One region of the Pseudomonas sp. PB3P13 genome, then DNA from elsewhere that is predicted to be linked to it. Evidence: predicted binding sites of a transcription regulator. Region 1 holds the regulator's gene; each other region holds the start of a gene.
What was found. Region 1 encodes sigma-54, which starts transcription at its own class of promoters, with help from an activator protein. Its sites were predicted from a motif close to ANTGGCATNNANNTTGCTNT; they were not measured.
Positions count from the first base shown of each region.

Region 1 (3,467 bases):
GGCGTGCTGATCACCGACCACAACGTTCGTGAAACCCTGGATATCTGCGAAACGGCCTACATCGTCAACGACGGTCAACTGATCGCCGAAGGTGACTCCGCCACCATCCTGGCCAACGATCTGGTCAAGGAAGTTTATCTGGGCCACGAGTTCCGTCTGTAAGCGCTGAGTGTCTGGCTAGTCGGCCGAGCGCCTGACGCGATGAACACCTCAGTGTGTTTTATTGTTACCGCGCTCTAGGCAAACACTTCAGTTTCAGGCATATAATTTGCTTAAGTTTGGCGCTTCGGCGCCCTGTAGTGGATGGCGCATGTGCGCCGGCGAATAAGGTGTTAAGCCCCTGCCATGAAACCATCGCTAGTCTTGAGAATGGGCCAGCAGCTGACGATGACACCGCAGCTGCAACAGGCCATCCGCCTGCTCCAATTGTCGACCCTGGACCTGCAGCAGGAAATCCAGGAGGCCCTGGAGTCCAATCCGATGCTCGAACGCCAGGAAGAAGGCGACGACTTCGATAACGCTGACCCGTTGGCCGACAAGGCCGAACAACCTCCAAACGCCGATGTTTCGGAACCCTCCTATCAGGAAACGGCCCCGACGGTGGACAACCTGGAGGAAGGTGACTGGAACGAGCGCATTCCTAATGAGTTGCCGGTCGACACCGCGTGGGAAGACGTCTACCAGACCAGCGCCAGCAGCCTGCCGAGCAGTGACGACGACGAGTGGGACTTCACCACCCGCACCTCAGCCGGCGAGAGCTTGCAGAGCCATTTGCTGTGGCAGCTGAACCTGGCGCCGATGTCCGACACCGATCGCCTGATCGCCGTGACTTTGATCGACTGCATCAATAATCAGGGCTACCTCGACGAAACACTCGATGAAATCCTCGAAGCCTTCGATCCCGAACTGGACGTCGAACTCGATGAAATTGAAGCCGTCCTGCACCGCATCCAGCAATTCGAACCGGCCGGCATCGGCGCTCGCAACCTGAGCGAATGCCTGTTGCTGCAACTGCGCCAGCTGCCGCCCAAGACGCCTTGGTTGAGCGAAGCCAAGCGCCTGGTCTGCGATTACATCGACATGCTCGGCAGCCGCGATTACAGCCAGCTGATGCGCCGCATGAAGCTCAAGGAAGACGAACTGCGCCAGGTCATCGAACTGGTGCAGAGCCTCAACCCGCGCCCAGGCTCGCAAATCGAATCCAGCGAAGCCGAATACGTCGTGCCTGACGTGATCGTGCGCAAGGACAACGAGCGCTGGCTGGTGGAGCTTAATCAGGAGTCGGTGCCACGGCTGCGAGTCAACGCCCAATACGCCGGTTTCGTGCGTCGCGCTGACACCAGCGCCGATAACACTTTCATGCGCAATCAGCTGCAGGAGGCTCGCTGGTTCATCAAGAGCCTGCAAAGCCGCAACGAAACGCTGATGAAAGTCGCTACCCAGATCGTCGAGCATCAGCGCGGTTTTCTGGAGTACGGCGACGAAGCCATGAAGCCGTTGGTGCTACATGACATCGCCGAAGCGGTGGGCATGCACGAATCGACGATTTCCCGGGTTACCACGCAGAAGTTCATGCATACCCCTCGCGGTATCTATGAACTGAAATACTTTTTCTCCAGTCACGTCAGCACCTCTGAAGGCGGCGAATGCTCGTCCACGGCGATCCGCGCGATCATCAAAAAACTGGTTGCAGCGGAAAATCAGAAAAAGCCGTTGAGTGACAGCAAGATCGCTGGTTTACTGGAGGCACAAGGCATTCAGGTGGCTCGCCGCACCGTCGCCAAGTACCGTGAATCCCTCGGGATCGCGCCTTCGAGCGAACGCAAGCGGTTGATGTAGAGTCACGTTACAGCGTTCCAGTGGCAGGCAACCCAGCCTGCCGCTTTATGCACTGGCAACGAAGGAGAAGCTGTATGCAAGTCAACATCAGTGGACACCAACTGGAAGTGACCGAACCTCTTCGCACCTACATCGGCGAAAAACTCGAACGATTAGAGAGGCATTTCGACAAGATCACCAACGTGCAGGTCACGATGACGGTCGAAAAGCTCAAGCAGAAAATCGAAGCCACGCTGCATATTCCCGGCAATGAAGTGGTCGCCAACGCGGAACATACCGATATGTACGCGGCGATCGACGCCTTGACCGACAAGCTCGATAAACAACTCAAAAAGCATAAGGAAAAGACCCAGAGCCTCCTCCAGGGCGCAACCGGTCGTTAACACTCCCTACCCATGATCCGACTTGAAAGCATCCTGACCCCCGGCCGTTCCCTCGTGAACGTGCCGGGCGGCAGCAAAAAGAAAGCCCTCGAGCAAATTGCCAACCTTATCCATAAAGAAGTCCCGGATCTGGAAATGCAAGATGTCTTCGAGGCTCTGATTGCCCGTGAAAAACTCGGCTCGACCGGTTTTGGAAACGGCATCGCCATTCCTCACTGCCGCTTGAAAGGTTGCACGTCGCCTGTCAGCGCACTGATGCACCTCGACGCCCCAATTGATTTCGACGCCATCGATGGCGCTCCGGTCGACCTGCTGTTTGTTCTGCTGGTCCCGCAGGCCGCCACCGATGCGCATCTGGAACTGTTGCGCCAGATCGCCAGCATGCTCGATCGCAAGGAAGTGCGGGAAAAACTGCGCAGCGCTCCGAGTAATGAAGCCTTGTATCAGGTTGTCCTGGACGAGCAAAACGGGCACTAATCATGCGCATGATCATTGTCAGCGGCCGCTCCGGGTCAGGTAAAAGTACTGCGCTCGCTGTTCTGGAGGACAGTGGCTATTACTGCATTGATAACCTGCCCGCCGGTTTGCTGCCGGAGTTGGCTGAACGCGCACTGATTCACACTGAACTGGCGCAACCGTTGGTGGCGGTATCCATCGACGCGCGAAATCTGCCGAGTCATTTGTCACGATTTCCGGAACTGCTCGAAGAAGTCCGCAGCCGTCACATCCAGTGTGATGTTCTGTACCTGGATGCCGACGAAGAGACGCTGCTCAAGCGCTTCTCGGAAACCCGTCGGCGCCATCCACTGAGCAGTGCCGATCGCTCGCTGGCCGAAGCGATCAGCGATGAAACCCAACTGCTTGGGCCGATTGCCGATCTTGCCGATCTGAAGGTCAACACCACCAACCTCAACCTGTATCAGCTGCGCGATACCATCAAGCTGCGCCTGTTGAATCAGCCGGAGCCCGGCACTGCGTTTCTGGTGGAGTCCTTTGGATTCAAGCGGGGCATGCCCGTCGACGCCGATCTGGTGTTCGATGTGCGTTGCCTGCCCAACCCCTACTGGAAGCCGGAACTGCGCGAGCATTCGGGGCTGGAAAAACCGGTTGCCGATTATCTGGCAGCACAGCCGGATGTCGAGGAGATGTTCCAGGACATCTCCACGTATCTGCTCAAATGGTTACCGCGCTTTGCCGCCAGTAATCGCGCCTACGTCACCATCGCAATTGGCTGCACCGGCGGTC
Region 1 is NZ_CM142702.1:1,057,847-1,061,313, reverse strand. Features, by position in the region: gene lptB (LPS export ABC transporter ATP-binding protein) at 1-162, shown strand, start outside; gene ACYZT1_RS04660 (RNA polymerase factor sigma-54) at 346-1,839, shown strand; gene hpf (ribosome hibernation-promoting factor, HPF/YfiA family) at 1,914-2,222, shown strand; gene ptsN (PTS IIA-like nitrogen regulatory protein PtsN) at 2,235-2,699, shown strand; gene rapZ (RNase adapter RapZ) at 2,702-3,467, shown strand, end outside.

Region 2 (3,467 bases), 830 kb from region 1:
TAGCAATGTCATCGGCACGCACCAGACCGGCAATCCGCACCAGCTCATCGCCGGTGTTGAGGGTCAGCCACTTCTCGCCGCGCACGGCAATGATGCCGTTAGGCAACACATCGGCGACGGTCACGGTGATCGAACCGGTCAGGCTGTTGCTCTGGCCAGACTTGCTGTCGCCGTTGCTGGAGCGGTCGGCACCGTAGCCGGCGTTCAGGCTCAGGTCGCCGCCACCGATAGGGTTGTTGGTGGTCAGGCTGGAGCCGAACAACGACGTCAGGCCGACACTGGTGTCGCTGCTTTTATCGATTTGCGAGTTGGCATTCTTGCTCGCCTGCGTACGCTCGTTGAGGGTGATGGTGATGATGTCACCGACCCGGAACGCCTTGCGGTCGCTGTACAGGTTCTGTTCGAAACCGGCCTGATAGATCGAGCCGTTATTGGCCGCAGCCGGCAGCGGCGTGCGCGGCAACACCGGTGCATAGTAAGGGTCATTGGGCTTGGGCGGCGGCGCGACGCAGCCCGCCAGCGCGGTGATCCCACTCAGTGCCAGAACAGATACAAAGCGATTCATGACCCTACCTCACGGTGTTGCTGGCGACCTTACGGCCGCCTCAGACTTGATTACAGATTCTGCGTTACGAACGAGAGCATCTGGTCGGCGGTGGAGATCACCTTGGAGTTCATCTCGTAGGCGCGTTGAGTGGTGATCATGTTGACCATCTCTTCAACGGTGCTGACGTTGGACGTTTCCAGAGTGTTCTGCAGCGTGGTACCGAAACCGGCGAGGCCCGGCGTGCCGACTTGCGGCGCGCCACTGGCAGCGGTTTCCAGGAACAGGTTGTTGCCCACGGCTTGCAGACCGGCCGGGTTGATGAAGTCGGCAGTTTGCAGGTTGCCGATCACCTGAGCAGCCGGGTTGCCGGCAACGGTCACAGAGACGGTGCCGTCCTTGCCGACGGTGAAGGTCTGCGCGTCGTTCGGGATGACAATCGCCGGCTCCAGAGCGAAGCCGCTGGAGTTGACGATCTGACCGTTGGAGTCGAGGTGGAATGTACCGTCACGGGTGTAGGACGTGGTGCCGTCCGGCTGCAGAATCTGGAAAAAACCGCGACCGTCGATGGCCATGTCCAACGGCTGCTCGGTGGTTTGCAGGCTACCGGCGTTGAAGTTTTTCTGCGTACCGACAATGCGCACACCGGTACCCACTTGCAGACCCGATGGCAGTTCGCTGTCCTGAGTCGACTGGGCGCCTGGCTGGCGTTTGATCTGGTAGAGCAAGTCCTGGAACTCGGCGCGGTCACGTTTGAAACCCGTAGTCGACACGTTGGCCAGGTTGTTGGAAATGGTGGTGAGGTTGGTGTCCTGGGCGGACAGACCTGTTTTGGCAACCCATAGAGCCGGAAGCATTCGATTCTCCTCGTGCGCCTGTTTAACGGCGCGACGTTGTGATGATTATTAGATCTGCAAGACCCGAGCCATGGCCTGGTCGTCTTCTTTGGCGGTGTTCATCATTTTGATGTGCAGTTCGAACTGCTTCGCCAGCGCCAGTACCGAAGTCATTTCTTCCACGGCATTGACGTTGCTCGATTCGAGAAAACCGGACACCAGTTTGACGTTGGCATCGGCTTGCGCCGGCTGACCGTCCTTGGTGTGAATTGAACCGTCGAGGCCTTTGGTCATGTTCTTGAAGTCCGGGTTGACCAGTTTGATCCGGTCGACTTCTGCCATCACGCGAGGGCCTTCGCCCATCGCTCGGATGCTGACGGTGCCGTCTTCGCCAATTTCGATCTGCTGCTCGGGCGGCACGGAGATCGGCCCGCCGTTACCCATCACCGGCATGCCGTTGCCGGCGCGCAATACGCCGAGCGCATCGACGTTCAGGCTGCCGGTGCGCACGTAGCTTTCGCCACCGTCCGGGTTCTGCACGGCGAGCCAGCCATTGCCCTGCACGGCGACATCGAGTTCGCGTCCGGTTTGCACCAGGGTCCCCGGAGAGAAGTCAGTGGCCGGCCGCTCCGACAGCGCAAATGCACGCGCCGGAAAGCTGTCACCGAACACCGGCATCGAACGCGCCTGCTCCAGATCTTTCTGGAAACCGTTGGTGGAAATGTTCGCGAGGTTGTTCGCGTGAGCCTTCTGCGCCAGTGCATTCTGGCTGGCGCCGGTCATTGCCACATAAAGGTACTTGTCCACACTCATTCCTCTGCATGCCGGACGTTTGCCGCCCACTGCTGTACTGCTGAGCCTTAAGCAATTTGCAGACCAACTATTATTTCAGGGGACGAGACCCGGCAAATGCTGGGGCTGAGGGGAATAAGAGGGTTATTGATAATCGTGTCAAAGACGAAAAACCGGCGGTGTCATGCCGCTTACGGCAAGCGTCGACCGTTTGCAGCCAACACAGAATCCCTGTGCCGAGGGGGCTTGCCCCCGTTCGGTCGAGAAGCGGCCGCAAACCCGCCCGATGCGTTACTTGGCAGTATTTGCTTGCTGGATATCGGGCTGCTTCGCAACCCAACGGGGGCAAGGCCCCTCGCCACAAAAGCCCCATCGCCGCAGGGTCAGGTGTTGTCCTTGCCCACTGCATGTTCACGCAGCTTATTGGCGATCGTCGTATGCGAAACCCCCAATCGCTTGCCCAATTGCCGGCTGCTCGGATGCTCGGCGTACAAACTCTCCAGCACGGCTTTTTCGAAGCGCCCGACAATCGCGTCCAGCCCGCCTTCGAGGGAAAAATCGCCAAGCGGCTGCCTCGCGCCGTAGTCCGGCAGGCGAATATGCTCAGCCTTGACCGTGCCGCCCTCGCACAGGGAAACCGCCTGGAACAGCACGTTTTCCAGCTGTCGGACGTTGCCTGGCCAATGATAGTGACTAAGCCGATCCATCGCCGCCGGCGCCAGTTTCGGCAGCGCACAACCAATCTGTCGACTGGCCTGATCAAGAAAATGCTCCACCAGCGGCGTCAAGCCGTCGAGGCATTCACGCAGCGGCGGGATGTGCAACGACAGCACATTCAAACGGTGATAGAGATCCTGACGAAATTCGCCGCGCGCGCACAACTCGGACAAGTCGACCTGCGTTGCGCAGATAACCCGTACATCCAGATAGACCTCTTCATCACTGCCTACACGCCGGAAGCAGCCATCCTGCAGAAAACGCAGCAATTTCACCTGCAGGCGCGGGCTCATTTCGCCGACGCCATCGAGAAACAGCGTACCGCCTGCCGTCAGCTCCAGCAGCCCGAGTTTGCCTTCGGCCCGCGCGCCTTCGAATGCGCCGGGGCCATAGCCGAACAATTCGGTCTCGGCCATCGATTCCGGCAGCCCGGCGCAGTTAAGCGCCATCAACGGCGACTGCCCGCGCGGGCTGGCCAGGTGGCAGGCGCGCGCCAGCAGCTCTTTGCCGGTGCCCGTTTCGCCTTCTATCAATAGCGGCGCATCGAGTGGCGCCATGCGCCGGGCCTCGCGCACTAC
Region 2 is NZ_CM142702.1:1,888,985-1,892,451, reverse strand. Features, by position in the region: gene flgH (flagellar basal body L-ring protein FlgH) at 1-565, opposite strand, end outside; gene flgG (flagellar basal-body rod protein FlgG) at 616-1,401, opposite strand; gene ACYZT1_RS08560 (flagellar basal body rod protein FlgF) at 1,450-2,187, opposite strand; gene ACYZT1_RS08555 (sigma-54-dependent transcriptional regulator) at 2,556-3,467, opposite strand, start outside.
Region 2: a site for sigma-54 is predicted at 2,242-2,261, ahead of ACYZT1_RS08560 (flagellar basal body rod protein FlgF). Genes of this name have one in related genera too.

Region 3 (3,467 bases), 2.5 Mb from region 1:
CAAGCGACCCGCCAGCTCCGACGCCAACACCTTAACGGTATGGGTGCTCTTCTCGCGCACCGGGGCGCCGGACAGACCGCCCGCCTCGTCACCGTGCTCCATGCCTTCAACGCCCACGCGGCTCAGGGTGGTGTTGGTGGCGATCACCGCGTCCATTCCGGTTTCGATCAGCGCTTGGGCGACCTGTGCGGTTTCCTCGTCGGTCATGTCCGGGGCAATCTTGATGGCCAGCGGTACATGTTTGCCGTAACGCAGCGCCAGTTCCGCGCGGCGGGTGGCAAGGTCGGCAAGCAACTGCTTGAGCGAATCGCCAAATTGCAGGCTGCGCAGGCCTGGGGTGTTCGGCGAGCTGACGTTGACCGTGACATAACTGGCGTGGACGTAGACCTTGTCCAGGCAGATCAGGTAATCATCGACCGCGCGCTCGACCGGTGTGTCGAAATTCTTGCCGATGTTGATGCCCAGCACGCCTTTGTATTTGGCCGCTGCCACCCGTGCCAGCAAATGATCGACGCCGAGATTGTTGAAGCCCATGCGGTTGATGATCGCCTCGGCTTCCGGCAGACGGAAAATCCGAGGTTTCGGATTACCCGGCTGCGGGCGCGGGGTGATGGTGCCGATTTCGACAAAACCAAAACCCAGCTGAGCGAAGCCGTCGATGGCCGCGCCGTTCTTGTCCAGACCGGCCGCCAGCCCTACCGGGTTGGGAAAATCCAGGCCCATGACGGTCACCGGCATTTTCGCCGGCGCCTTGCTCAGCAAGCCGTTAAGGCCCAACCGCCCGCCCGCGCCAATCAAGTCCAGGGACAGATCGTGGGAGGTTTCCGGGGAAAGTTTGAACAACAGCTGACGGGCCAGGGTGTACATGGGCGGTGTGGTCTCGAGCGCGGCGAAATGAGGCGGCGATTATAGCCGGGCATCGCAGTCGCGCGCGAGGCGCGCAGGCAAATCGTCGGTGCTGGCATATGCCTTGCACCAGTCACTGCATCAGTACTCATGCCAACGACGGCATGGGTGCCAGGACAGTGGCGTCGTCACCCGGCCTTGCTCATGCGAGGACCCGGGACGACGCTTTTTTATGCAAGGTGAAGATGCGATGAACGAACCATCAGCCGGTCCGTTGGCCTGGGTCAACGGCAGCGACGCCCCGGAAAAGACCGACATCAACCTCGGCTTCATGGCCCTCAGCGACTGCGCCTCGGTGGTCGTTGCCGCCACCCAGGGCTTCGCTCAGCCCTATGGGCTGACGTTGAACCTCAAGCGCCAGTCGTCCTGGGCCAACCTGCGCGACAAACTGGTCAATGGCGAACTCGACGCCGCGCACAGCCTGTACGGTTTGATCTACGCCGTGCATTTAGGCATCGGCGGCGTCGCGCCCACCGACATGGCGGTACTGATGGGCCTGAACCAGAATGGCCAGAGCATCAACTTGTCCCACGGCTTGCAAGCCCTGGGCGTGACCGGTCCTGAAGCACTCGACCGGCACGTGCACCAAACTCGCCCGAAACTCACTTTTGCCCAGACTTTCCCCACCGGGACCCACGCCATGTGGCTGTATTACTGGCTCGCGAGTCTGGGCATTCATCCGCTGCACGATGTCACCAGCGTGGTGGTGCCGCCTCCGCAAATGGTCGCGCACCTTCAGGCGGGGCGTATTGACGGCTTTTGCGTCGGCGAACCCTGGTCTGCCAGTGCGGTGAAACAGAACCTCGGCTTCACCATGGCGACCACGCAGACCCTCTGGCCCGATCACCCGGAAAAGGTCCTCGGGTGCACCCGCGCCTTTGTGGAGCAATATCCCAACACGGCGCGAGCGCTGGTGATGGCGATTCTGGAAGCCAGCCGTTTCATTGATCAGAACACCGAAAATCGACGCAGCACCGCGCAGCTGTTAAGTGCGGCCGAGTTTCTCGACGCGCCGCTCGACTGCATCGAACCGCGCCTGCTCGGCGATTATGACGACGGCCTCGGCAATCGCTGGCAGGACCCGCACGCACTGCGTTTCCACGGTGACGGCGAGGTCAATCTGCCGTATTTGTCCGATGGCATGTGGTTCATGACCCAGTTCCGGCGCTGGGGGTTGTTGCGCGACGATCCGGACTACCTCGCGGTGGCCCGACACGTGCAGCAACTGAACCTGTACCGGGAGGCCGCCGCCGCTGTCGGCGTGGCCGCCAACGCTCGCGACATGCGCAGCAGCCAGTTGATTGACGGCAAAGTCTGGGATGGTTCCGAACCCGTCGCCTACGCCCAGAGCTTCAAGCTGCACGCTTTGAGCGACAGCTCACCCCTTCTCGCCCGCCGCTGACAGGAGATTGCGAACATGCTGCGTATTCTGCTGATCAACGACACTGCGAAAAAAGTCGGCCGCCTGAAAGCGGCGTTGACGCTAGCCGGGTTCGAGGTGATCGACGAATCCGGCCTGACCATCGACTTGCCCGCGCGCGTCGAAACGGTGCGCCCCGACGTGATCCTGATCGATACCGAGTCACCAAGCCGTGATGTGATGGAGCAAGTGGTGCTGGTGTCGCGGGATCAGCCGCGCCCAATCGTGATGTTTACCGACGAACATGACCCCAATGTAATGCGCCAGGCGATCAAGTCCGGGGTCAGTGCCTACATCGTCGAAGGCATTCATGCACAACGTTTGCAGCCGATTCTCGACGTTGCCATGGCACGCTTTGAAAGCGACCAGGCCTTGCGCGCGCAATTGCACGCCCGCGACCAGCAACTGGCTGAGCGCAAGCGCATCGAGCTGGCCAAAGGCATGCTGATGAAGATGAAAGCGTGCAATGAAGAAGAGGCCTACACCCTGATGCGTCGCCAGGCGATGAGCCGCCAGCAGAAGCTGATTCAGGTGGCGGAACAGATCATTGCGATGAGTGAGTTGTTGGGTTGACCTCGCCACAACAATCTCTTTATCCCCATACAAACTATTGGCACAAATCTCGCTAAGTAATCACCACAGGTAACCAACGGCGGTTGCCCACCTACGACAAAGACGTCGCTCACCTCGTTTGCCTTTCGGCGAATCAGGTGGCGGCGTTTTTTTGTTTGGCCCCGCAACCCGGGGTCGGTGGTGCGGCCGTGCCGACGCCCCACTCGCTAGTTCATGACTCTTTTTCGAGACGACCAACCGCTGAGGTGCGCGATGAATTCAAGCTTCTGGAAATCCGGCCATACCCCAACCCTGTTCGCGGCCTTTCTCTATTTCGACCTGAGTTTCATGGTGTGGTACCTGCTGGGCCCGATGGCGGTGCAGATCGCCGCCGACTTGCAGTTGACCACTCAACAACGCGGCCTGATGGTGGCCACGCCGATTCTGGCCGGCGCCATACTGCGCTTCGTCATGGGCATGCTGGCCGATCGTCTGTCGCCGAAAACAGCCGGGCTGATAGGCCAGGTGATTGTCATCTGCGCCCTGTTTGTCGCCTGGATGCATGGCATTCACACTTACGAACAAGCGC
Region 3 is NZ_CM142702.1:3,542,917-3,546,383, forward strand. Features, by position in the region: gene ACYZT1_RS16345 (quinone-dependent dihydroorotate dehydrogenase) at 1-867, opposite strand, end outside; gene ACYZT1_RS16350 (CmpA/NrtA family ABC transporter substrate-binding protein) at 1,097-2,308, shown strand; gene ACYZT1_RS16355 (ANTAR domain-containing response regulator) at 2,324-2,899, shown strand; gene ACYZT1_RS16360 (nitrate/nitrite transporter) at 3,152-3,467, shown strand, end outside.
Region 3: a site for sigma-54 is predicted at 958-977, ahead of ACYZT1_RS16350 (CmpA/NrtA family ABC transporter substrate-binding protein). Genes of this name have one in related genera too.

Region 4 (3,467 bases), 2.5 Mb from region 1:
GATGTGGCGCGGCGCGATACCGTTTTCGACAAAGGTCGGACAGGTCGACAGCGACAACGTCGGTTGCGCGATATAAGCATGGGGCTTGGCCTTGATCCGCTGTCGGAACGATTCGATCTCCGCCGCCGTCGCCGCCGGCCCCACCAACATTCCGTAACCGCCCGAGCCTTGGGTTTCCTTGACCACCAGGTCCGGAAGGTTGGCCAGCACGTGGGAAAGTTCGGAAGGATTACGACACTGCCATGTCGGCACATTCTTCAGAATCGGCTCTTCGTCGAGGTAGAAGCGGATCATGTCGGTGACAAACGGATAAACCGATTTATCGTCCGCAACGCCGGTGCCGATGGCATTTGCCAGCACCACATTGCCCGTGCGATAGGACGACAGCAGCCCCGGCACGCCCAGCATCGAATCGGGGTTGAACGCCAATGGATCGAGGAAGGCATCGTCGAGCCGACGGTAGATCACGTCGACCGCTTTTGGCCCGTCCGTGGTCCGCATGAATACCTTGTCGTCGCGCACGAACAGGTCTGCGCCCTCGACCAGTTCAACGCCCATCTCGCGGGCCAGAAAAGCATGTTCGAAAAACGCGCTGTTGAAGCGCCCCGGCGTCAGCACCACCACGCTCGGGTTATCGATAGGGCTGGAGCTTTTCAGGGTGTCGAGCAGCAGGTTCGGGTAATGGTCGATGGGCGCGATGCGCTGGGCGGAGAACAATTCAGGGAACAACCGCATCATCATTTTGCGGTCTTCGAGCATGTAGCTGACGCCGCTCGGTGTACGAAGATTGTCTTCGAGCACGTAGTACGTGCCGTCGCCATCCCGTACGAGATCGACGCCGGAAATGTGCGAATAAATGTCGCGATGCAAATCCAGCCCCTGCATCGCCAACTGATATTGCTCATTGGCCAGAACTTGTTCGGCGGGGATGATGCCGGCCTTGATGATGCGTTGCTCGTGATAGAGGTCGGCGAGGAACATGTTCAGCGCCTTGACTCGTTGAATGCAGCCGCGCTCGACGATTCGCCACTCGCTGGCCGGGATACTGCGCGGAATGGTGTCGAACGGGATCAGCCGCTCTGTGCCCTGCTCGTCGCCATAGAGGGTGAACGTGATGCCGGCGCGATGGAACAGCAGATCGGCTTCGCGTCGCCGCTGGGCCAACAGCTCGTCAGGGGTTTCCGCCAGCCAACGGGCAAACTCCCGATAATGCGAGCGGACCTGGCCGCCGGCATCGTACATCTCATCAAAATAGGTGCGGATCATGCCGTACTCCTTGTCACCCGGACCTGTCATCCATCGCAAGGCTCGTGCCATCGGCACAATCGCTTTCAGATCAATCGGTTGCATGACCGGTGCGAGAACGTCGCACCGTTCCTGGGCGTTTAACGCCCGCGCCTGAAGGGCGGCGCCTCATTGCAAGGCGGGGTACTGGCTGTCAGCGGGTGAACGAAAAACGGCCAACCCGAAGGTTAGCCGTGAGTGGACATTGTCACTGTTCATGGTGTCAGGCAAGTCGCCCCCGCACCTCCTGTTTGACGCCCCACCCTTCGATGATGCCGCCCAAAGGCTCGACCACTGCCTCGAAATCCTGCTCGAAATCGCCGATGCCGTCATACGTTGCCGACATCACTTTGCTCAGTTCCAGATACCACGCGCCGTCATCGCGCACGCTGATCTGTGCGTTCATGGATTCGCCGTTGTAGTGACCTGCCGCCCTGCGTGCCCGCTCCTCGTCCGGGAAAATGGCGTAGAACTCGATAGGATGAAACCGGGAAAAATCGAAACCGCCTTCTTTCATGCGGCGCAGCACGCTGCTGCTGATGTCTTCTTGATAGGCTGTGCTCATGAATCGTCCCCCTCACACTGCTGGATAGACTTTCCGTGTTCCCAACTGCGCAGCCGTGGCGGCGAGTGAAGCGATAACCACGTTACCGCCGGGAAGCAAGCATGTAGCTGACAAGACCAGACCTTAGCGCGATCCGTTCGCTGATCTCGCTTGCAGAGTAGCCGCAAGTCAGAGCTGCTGCCAAGGCCTGGTGTTTCAAAAATGTGCCACGGGGAGTATCAGACGGGGGTGATGCCGAGGATTTGTATGCTGTTCTGGGTCATGAGACTTTTTACGCTGGCGTCGTCGGTGCGGCCATCCAGATCGTTCAGATCCAGTTTGGCTGCGACAGGGAAAAGCCGCTCCTTAAGCAAAGTGGCGGCGTGCTCGTTGTCCGGGCACTCGTCGCACTCAAAGACTTCCTCGACTGTTTCGCCGTGATCATCCACGTAAGTGACTGTCCACTTTTGCATCGGTGCCTCCTCGATAAAACCCGCAAGTGGGCTTACTCCTATCTGGACTTTTGCACCGCGATATCGTTCAACGGGATTAGGCTGTAAGCGTGTGAATGCAAAGACAACTGTGGGAGCCAGCCTGCTGGCGATGGCGGCGTTTGGCTCGACAACGGAGTCGCCTGACAGGCCGCCATCGCCAGCAGGCTAGCTCCCACAGGATGTCGTGTAGGACATTAGTCGTTGCTTGGCTTGTTGACCGCCTGCAGCACGTATTGCGGCAGAGCAAAGGCGCCGATGTGGATTTCCGGGTTGTAATAGCGAGTGATGATGCCGCTGCCGGCGAAGCGCTGTTGCAGGGTTTCGCGGGTCAATTTGCGATAAGCAGTGTTGGTCGCACCCCAGGCAAAGGTCATCGAGCCGCCGATGTATGTCGGTACGGCGGCCTGGTAAAAGTGCCAGTCCGGGAACAGGCTGCGCAAGCGGCCGGCGGTGGTTTTGACTTCTTCGATCTGCATGAATGGCGTGCCGTTCTGAGTCACCAGAATGCCGCCCTCGTTCAGGCAGCGACGGCAGGCCTGATAGAAGTTCTCGGAGAACAGGACTTCGCCCGGACCGATCGGGTCGGTGGAGTCGGAAATGATCACATCGAATTTTTCATTGGTGGTCGCGACGAAACGCATGCCGTCGTCAATCACCAGGTTCAGGCGTGGATCGTCGAACGCACCCTTGGAATGGTTCGGCAGAAACTCTTTGCACATGTCGACCACGGTGCCGTCGATCTCGACCATGGTGATGTGCTCGACGCCGCCATGCTTGGCCACTTCACGCAGCATGCCGCCGTCGCCGCCGCCGATGATCAGCACGCGTTTGGCAGAACCATGCGCCAGGATCGGCACGTGGGTGAGCATTTCGTGGTAAATGAATTCGTCCGCTTCGGTGGTCTGGATGACACCGTCCAGCGCCATGACCCGGCCCATGCGCGGGTTTTCGAAAATCACCAGGTGCTGGTGTTCGGTGCGCACTTCGTGCAGCAGTTTTTCCATGCGAAACCGCTGACCGTAGCCTTCGTAGAGGGTTTCCAGGTATTCGCTGGTGGGGGTGGTGCTCATGGGTAGTGCTCCGATGAATGCGGCGGCAACGGACGGTTACCCGCCCATGAAGGCCAATCGACAGGCTCGATTGCC
Region 4 is NZ_CM142702.1:3,602,531-3,605,997, forward strand. Features, by position in the region: gene ACYZT1_RS16600 (circularly permuted type 2 ATP-grasp protein) at 1-1,266, opposite strand, end outside; gene ACYZT1_RS16605 (ribonuclease E inhibitor RraB) at 1,508-1,849, opposite strand; gene ACYZT1_RS16610 (hypothetical protein) at 2,068-2,301, opposite strand; gene speE (polyamine aminopropyltransferase) at 2,517-3,392, opposite strand.
Region 4: a site for sigma-54 is predicted at 1,299-1,318, ahead of ACYZT1_RS16600 (circularly permuted type 2 ATP-grasp protein). Genes of this name have one in related genera too.